Regions from separate parts of the Exiguobacterium sp. s64 genome, predicted to be linked through region 1. Evidence: predicted binding sites of a transcription regulator. Region 1 holds the regulator's gene; the other holds the start of a gene.
The links. The regulator Rex, encoded in region 1, represses fermentation and respiration genes when NADH is low (regulators of the CRP and FNR family bind a similar motif). The targets are predictions, from matches to a motif close to TTGTGAAATATTTCACAA.
Positions count from the first base shown of each region.

Region 2: the regulator Rex is predicted to act here: its motif matches at 1,825-1,842, upstream of KNP64_RS02980 (formate/nitrite transporter family protein).

Region 1 covers NZ_JACSLH010000013.1:38,996-43,211, forward strand. Annotated here, with positions in the region: gene KNP64_RS13815 (hypothetical protein) at 1-962, opposite strand, end outside; gene tatC (twin-arginine translocase subunit TatC) at 1,103-1,891, opposite strand; gene KNP64_RS13825 (twin-arginine translocase TatA/TatE family subunit) at 1,894-2,112, opposite strand; gene KNP64_RS13830 (redox-sensing transcriptional repressor Rex) at 2,112-2,768, opposite strand; gene abc-f (ribosomal protection-like ABC-F family protein) at 2,918-4,216, shown strand, end outside.
Region 2 covers NZ_JACSLH010000001.1:572,711-576,926, reverse strand. Annotated here, with positions in the region: gene KNP64_RS02985 (anaerobic ribonucleoside triphosphate reductase) at 1-730, opposite strand, end outside; gene KNP64_RS02980 (formate/nitrite transporter family protein) at 922-1,764, opposite strand; gene KNP64_RS02975 (50S ribosomal protein L25/general stress protein Ctc) at 1,975-2,634, opposite strand; gene mutL (DNA mismatch repair endonuclease MutL) at 2,798-4,216, opposite strand, start outside.

The DNA.
Region 1 (4,216 bases):
TTGACGTCATATGGACGACCTACCTCATAGCGATTCGTCGTTTTCGGCACATTGACATTCAGTTGCCATGGCGCTTTCCATAAAGACTCCGGCGTGTACACTTCCGTCTTCTTCATACCAAAAACGTACCACGGACCGTGTTGTCGAATGTCAGCGTCATCAATCGGTGCCTCTTTCCACTCATTCGTGCTGACGTTATAACTGACATAGAATGTCGTATACATTTCTCGCGTCATGAAGTAGTAGGTGCCGTCTTTCCACGTAAGATTACTTACGTTTGCTGCATCTTTCTCAATCCATCGTTTCGTCGCCAAATCGAAAATAAACATGTGCTCCGAGTCATCACTTTTGATCACGAACCATTGATTCGCTTCTTTCATGTGACGGGCCCACCTCACCTGTCCTGAATAGGAACTGATTGTCTCAAGCACCTCTCCTGTAACCGTCCGCTTCGTCACTTGACCGTCGGCGAATGCGAGGACGTTCCCGTCATCGAGCAGACTGTATACCTGATCGCTGCCTTTCGTTAGCGATCCGAGAATATCACCTGACATCGATGTGATAATATACTTTTCGTCATCAGCCCATAACATCATTCCTGTTGTTACATTCGTTGAGACGAGTCGATTCTCACTTCCTGCTTCGATTGGGAATGTCGTCGCTTCATTCGTACGTATATCCCACATCACCCACTCCGGCCATCCTTTTAACATAAATCGGCCGTCTCCGATAGCATACATATTATAAGCAGCAGACACGCGAATCGGTAACGTATATTCCTCACCGGTCTCAATGTGAACAAGCGTCTCCGGATTTCCCGAACGCCACACATACCCACTATCTCCTACGACTTCTCCTGCCGGAATGATTTCCGGTTTGGCATAGTCTTCTGCTCGAACTTCGACTCCCGGTGCCACCATCATGACGAGCACCACGAGCATGCTCCATAACCACTTGTTCATTAGTCTCCTCATTTCTGTTTATGAATGCATAACTTTCAAAAATAATCCATTTTTTGATTTAACCCTCCTAATTTTAAGTTGTTTTTTCAAAATTGAATAGCCCTAAAATCAAAAAAACACCACGTCGTATGACATGGTGTTCACTTCTCATTCATTTGTTTCATCAAATCCATCTGTTCTTTCACCATCGCCTCTTTCTCACGTCGGAGCACGCCCCGGTACGTGATACGTGAAATCGATAAGCTGATCTCATACAAGAAGAAGAGCGGCAGTGACACCATAAGGTGCGACGTCAAATCCGGCGGCGTGATAAAGGCCGCGACGACGAACAAGGCGAAGTAGGCGTACTTCCGAATCGATGACAGGAAGTACGGCGTCACGACACCGATGCGCGTCAAGAACATCGTCACGACCGGCAACTGGAATAACAGTCCGAATGGGATGGTCAGTTGCAGCAAGAACGTGAAGTAGTTCGACGCCCCGATGATTTGCGTCAGACCAAGGTCTTGCCCGAGGTCCGTCGAGATATCGAGGACGAGCGGGAACAACCAATAGTAGGCGAACGCGAGACCGATCAAGAACAAGATGAAGATGATCGGAATATAGGCGAGCGTCGCTTTCCGCTCGTTCGGATGCAGACCAGGTGCGACAAACGCCCACAGTTGATACAGTAGAAACGGACCAGCCGCGACGAGCCCGATGACGAGCGCCAAGTTCAAGTAAATCATAAGCGGGTCCGCGACCCCAAAGGCGTTCAATTCAAGGCCTCGTTCGACGAGGTCGGCCTGGAGATAGGCGAGCACATATTTGACACTCGGCAAAGCAATCAAAAAGAAGGCAAAGACGACAAATGCCGACAGCATCAGTCGTCTCCGCAGCTCTGTCAAGTGGTCGGACAGTGCCCGTTCTTGATCAGGTTGATGATTCATGATTACTGCTCTTTCTTCTCAATTTCTTTCTTGTCTTTCTCGTCATGCTCGTTCATCATGCCACTCGTGGCATTTTTGAACTCACGGAGCGTTTGTCCGGCGGCGCGTCCGAATTCAGGCAATTTCTTCGGCCCGAAGATGATAAGCGCGACGATGGCGATAATGAAGATACTCGCTCCCCCAGGAATACCGACGACGAGCAACGATGATAGTAATTCCATTATTGATGGACCCCCTCAGCAGATGGATAGTGTTGCATAAAGTAAATGAGCGACTGGAGTTCGATCGACAAGTCGATGTGATGGACGCGGACCGTGTCCGGCACCGTGAGACGGGCCGGCGTGAAGTTCAAGATGCCTTTGATACCGAAGCGGACCAAGTCGTCCGCGACCGGTTGCGCATAGGCAGACGGCACCGTGAGAATGGCGACGTCAATCTTGTTCTGTTTCATGATCTGTTCCATCTCATCGACGTGATGAATCGGGACACCGGACATCGTCGTGCCGACTTTTGTCTCGTCTGCGTCGAACCCGACGACGATATGTGTGTTATTGTTTTTAAGGAAGTTATAGTTGACGAAAGCTGTCCCGAGATGACCAACCCCGACCAAGGCGACGTTCGTAATCTCGTCCTGATTCAGTGTCTTACGGAAAAAGTCTAACAGATACTGTACGTTATAGCCATATCCCTTTTTACCGAGCGCACCGAAGTACGAGAAATCGCGACGGATCGTGGCCGAATCGACCTTGACCGCCTCGCTCAGTTCAGCAGAAGAGACACGCTGTTTTCCTGATGAATGTAGGCTTTGGATAAACCGATAGTATAGTGGCAACCGTTTGGCTGTCGCTTGCGGAATCTTTGGTTCGTTTTGACTCAACGGAAAGAGCCTCCTTTTTACGACGCGTTTCAAACGAATCTAATTTCATACACCTTGATTGTAAACGAATTCACATGACCACTCAATGAATATACCTGAAATGGGGAAGAAATAAAGTATACTAAATAGAGAGAAAGGGGTTTTTTCACTTGATCCTACTGCAAGTCAATAACTTATCGAAATCATTCGGCGTCGAGCCGATTTTAGAGAACGTCAAACTCGAAATTCAAGAAGGCGAACGCGTCGCCCTCGTCGGCCGGAACGGCGCCGGCAAGTCGACATTGCTCAAAGTCATCGCCGGGGAATACAACTATGACTCAGGCGATATCATGAAACCGAAAGACGTGACGATCGGCTATCTCGCCCAAGATTCAGGGTTAGAGTCGAACGAGACGATGTGGAACGAGATGCTCACCGTCTTCACCGATTTGATCGAACAGGAGAAGACGCTCCGCCGTATGGAACAAGACATGGGTTCTGAACGCATCTTGAACGACCCGGCCGCCTATGAGCGCCTGCTGTCGTCTTACGATGAAGAACAACATACGTTCAAAGACCGCGGCGGCTATCAATACGAGGCGACGATCCGCTCTGTGCTTCACGGGATGCGCTTCTATCCGGACGACTTCGAGCGCCGTATCGATACGCTCTCCGGTGGACAACGAACACGTCTCGCCCTCGCGAAGATGCTCCTGCAAAGTCCAGACCTGCTCATCTTGGATGAGCCGACGAACCACTTGGACATCGAGACGCTCGGCTGGCTCGAGAAGTATTTGAGTGGCTATAAAGGCGCCGTCCTCATCGTCTCCCACGACCGCTACTTCCTCGACCGTGTCGTCTCGGTCGTTTATGAGTTGTCACGCCATCGGAGCCGTCGCTTCGTCGGCAACTATACGAAGTATCTCGAACAAAAGGCCGCCATCTACGAGCAAGAGAAGAAGCAGTTCGAGTCGCAACAAGAAGAGATCGCCAAGATGCAGGACTTCATCCAGCGTAACATCGCCCGGGCGACGACGACGAAGCGGGCCCAGAGCGTCCGCAAACGTCTCGAGAAAGTCGACCGGATGGAAGCGCCGGACGGTGATGAGCGCAGTGCCGTCCTCTCGTTCTCAATCAAACGTCAAAGCGGGAACGACGTATTGAGTGCGAGCGATCTTGCCATCGGCTATGAAGAACCGATCGCCCAACAGCTCCGCTTCCAATTGCAGCGCGGCGAATCGGTCGCCCTCGTCGGCCCGAACGGAGTCGGCAAATCAACGCTCCTGAAAGTGTTGACGAAACAACAGCCGCCCCTTACCGGTGACATCCGCTACGGCACCGGCGTCGAGATCGGCTACTACGACCAGGAGCAACAGAACTTGTCGGATGCCAACCGCGTCATTGACGAGATTTGGAACGACTGGCCGCTCATGCGTGAACAAGAAGTCCGCAGCCTGCTTGGTCAGTTC
Region 2 (4,216 bases), on a different contig from region 1:
CCCCTTCTTTCACTTTAAAGATTTGAATCGGGAAAATCGGCGTCTCCCCGTTACCGAGCCCTCGCTCGGTCGCGCGCAGCAACTCTCGAATGAATATGCGTCCCCACCGGCTCGTGTCGGTGCCGTAATTGATGGAAACGAACGGTACTTGTCCGCCACCACGTGAGTGCATCGAGTTGGCGTTGTGGATGAACGCCTCACACGCTTGATACGTCGCCGCGATTGTTTCAGACTCGGCAGTTTCAAAGAGTTGCTCGGTCGTCCATTCGACTGGTAGCTTTTTGAGCCGCTCGAGCTGACGTTCATACGTCTTTTCGACATACGGTGCGAGGTCGACATCAAACATCGGGAAAGCTTGACCGCCGTGTTGCATGTTTTGGTTCGCTTGAAGAATAATCGAAGCGAGCGCCATCGCCGAGCGGATATCCTGGGGCGGTCGAATCGTCCCGTGCCCGGTATGAAATCCGTTCGTGAGCAAGTGGCCGAGCGGGATTTGACAACACGTCGTCGATCCTGTCACGTAGTAGTCGGCGTCATGGATATACAAAAAATTATCCTCGACGGCTTGACGTGACCGATCTGATAATAGATATGTCGTCGACAATTGTTTTGATACTTCTGAGGATAATCGTGCCAATTTTCCAAGTGGTGATTTCCCGTCGACGTTGGCGTTCTCTTGTACGAGGTCCTGATCTGGGAGAACACAGACATCTTCATAAAGCTGGAGCATATTCACTCCGCATCACCTCACTATATATTGATTACAAGCGAGTTAATTACTCGCTTAAGTTCCATATATAGATTATGTCATGTTTTTCTGGGAAGTAGTGAAGTCTAAATTGTGAGCATTAAGTGTGACGTATTCGCAAAAAAATAGCCGAGCCCTCATCTGGACTCGACCATACCTTAATGTGAACCATATCACAACTCTTTAGCAGGCTTTACGATTTTAAATTCGACTTCTTCTTTTTCTTCTGACTCTTGGGCTTCACGCAAGCCTTTCGCGTTCAACCATGTATAAATCGCACCCATGAACAAGGCACCACCGATGATATTCCCGAACGTGGCTGGGATCAAGTTGTGGATCGCGCCGGCAAAGCTGATCGCCTCAGGATGCGGGACGACGAGCGTGAGGGCGAACAAGACGAAGTTGGCGATGACGTGATCAAATCCTGAGGCGAAGAAAACGGCGACGAGGAAGATCATCGAGAAGATTTGGGCGAACTCGTTTTTCATTTGCTTCGGCAAGAAGATGGCAAGACAGACCATCCAGTTGCAGAAGATTGCGCGGAAGAAAATTTCGACCGTCGTGTGGTGCATCTTGCTTTCGACGACCGAGAACAGCCAGTTGTCCATCCCAAGTTCTTGGATGACACCGGTCGGAGCGAGCAGCAAGGCGAACAAAACGCCACCGAGCGCATTCCCGACAAAGCAGAGCAACCAGACGAGCATCGTGTCGCTGAGCGTCGTGTATCCCCGCATCGTCGAGGTTGTGAAGTACATCGTATTCCCGGTGAACAGTTCGGCTCCGCCATAGATGATCATGACGAGGGCGATCCCGAATGAGAATCCTCCGATGAGCGTTGTGAACGGAGAATCGATCAAATACATTCCGTTGACGACTTTCAGTGTGAAAATTGAAGCGAATCCGATAAAGATCCCCGCGAGCATTGCTCGTAAAAAGTACTCCATTGGCCGATAATGAATCATTTGCGAAGATGCCTGTGCTTTCTTCCGCAACGATTCGAGTGCATGGATTTCCATTGATGCCATGTCACAAACCCTTCTTTCTGTTTGAATGAAACCATTATAATAAGAACGAACATGTGAAATCATTAACAATATAAGCCCGAAACGAATAAATTGCAATCGCCCCTTCCACATGTTGACACATTTTTCACATCGTAATCGTTTACATTTGTCGGATTTGTGACTAGAAAAAAACGACCCTTCGCAAAGGGCCGTTCGAAATGATTATTCTTTGTTTTCAGAAGTCTCTTCCGACTCTTCCGTTGAAGTTTCTGACGCCTCTTCAGTCGCTTCAACTTCGCCTTCTGTCGCTGTATCAGCTTCAAGGTCTTCGACCGCCACCGGTTCATTCACCGATGCGATTTGAAGATCACCCTCAGATACGATTTCGTAATCTTTGTTCTCTGGAATATCAGCGACAGTGAGCGAGTCACCGATGCCGAGTTCAGAAACATCAAGCTCGATACGCTCCGGAATGTTGGCTGGTGTTGCCGAGACCGTTACTTTATAGAGCGTCTGTGCCAAGTAGCCGCCTTCTTTGACGCCTTTCGCGTCGCCGACGAGTGTGACGTCCGCTTCGACTTCTGTCGCTTCGTCCATCTTCACTGCCATAAATTCGACGTGCTTGTATTCGTTCGTGAATGGGTCGACTTCTGTCCCGTGAACGAGTGTATTCACTTTCTTACCATCGATATTGAGTTCGATCAAAGCGTTGTCGCCGTGTTCACGAAGAATCTTACGAAGTGCCATCTCTTCGAATGCGACCGGTGTGCTTTCAACTTTGTAGCCGTAAACGACACCTAACACTTTTCCTTCTTTACGCAAGTTAGCGCGGACCGAACGTGGTCGTAATTCTCGTTTCGTTACTTTAAGCGTGTCTGCCATAATCTTTTCCCCCTACTGGTTTATCGATCATGTCTACATCTTGAGGGTGAGGCAGTGAAAAAGCCACCTCTCAACCTCGATGCGTTGAGTGACATGTGTATATTGTTCCCATAGCCACCTATCCATAAACGTAACAGGAGGTTAAAAAAAGATTACAGGCGTGTCACATAACGCGTTTAAATAGCTTCTCGAGCTCGTACGTGCTCCACTTCACTAAAATCGGACGTCCGTGCGGACACGTGTACGGAGACGTCGTCTGATTCAAATCGTGAAGCAATTGCCGCATCATCTCGTGGTTCAACGGATGGTTCGCTTTAATCGACCGTTTGCACGCCATCAAAATCGACGCGTCTTCCCGATATTTAGCGATGTCAATGGAGCGATCCCGAATCGCCATCTCTATCAAATCACGGACCGTTCCTTCTAAATCATGTTGCGGGTACCACGTCGGAATCTCTCTAACGAGGAACGTATTGCCGCCGAACGGCTCCAATTCGAGACCTGCTTCTTTTAAAAGCGGAGTGACTTCTTCAATCGCGAGCGCCTCTTCTTGCGTGAACTCGAGCGTGAGCGGAAGCAGCAATAACTGGTATTCCTTGTCAGGATTCCCGAGCTGCTCGTAAAACAACTCATATTTGATTCGTTCCTGGGCCGCGTGTTGGTCGATGACGTACATCCCGTCCTCGGCACCACAGACGATATAACTCGCATGCAATTGACCGATGACGTCGAGCGGCGGCAACCGCTCTCCTTTCGTCTCGATTGTTTCCGATTCGACCGTCGACGCTATCGGCTCAGGCGCTTCATTGACGAGCGGGGTCGGCGACCAACGACTCGGTGACGTGACAGGCTCACGTGGAATTGGATAATTCCACGTCGGCGATTCTTCCGTGACCGGCGCCCGTTCAACCGTGAAATCAAGTCGCTCTTGTTCGGTCCGATCGACCGGTCGCTCTTTCGGTTTGACCGACGGGATTAAACGCTGTTCCCGGAGTGTCAGTTGGACCGTCTCGCGAATCAACTGACAGAGCTCTTTCTCTTTTGAAAGCCGAACTTCTCGTTTCGTCGGGTGGACGTTGACATCGATCAGCATCGGGTCCATGTTCACTTCGAGGACAGCGATCGGATAACGACCAATCGGTAGCAGCGTGTGGTAGCCTTCGAGCACACTTTGGGTCAACGCAAAGTTCTTGATGCTCCGACCGTTCAAGATGAGCGTCACGTACTGCTTGTTCGACCGGGTCACTTCCGGACGGACGAGATGGGCGCTCAAACTATAGTCGTTCGTCTTACTCGACGCCGTGACAATTTGGGCCGCGACTTGTCGGCCATAGATGGCGAGCATGACTTGTTTGATGTCTCCGTTCCCGCTCGTCCTGAGCAGCTCCTTGTCTTCATGGAACGCCGTGAGGCGCACTTCCGGGTGGGACAAGGCGATCCGGTTCAACGTGTCGGTGATGCTCGCCAGTTCCGTCGCGGACGTTTTCAAATACTTCAATCGGGCTGGTGTATTATAGAACAATTGACTGACGGCTATCTCCGTCCCAACGTTCGCCGCGGCCGGTGTTTGCGCCGTGACAAC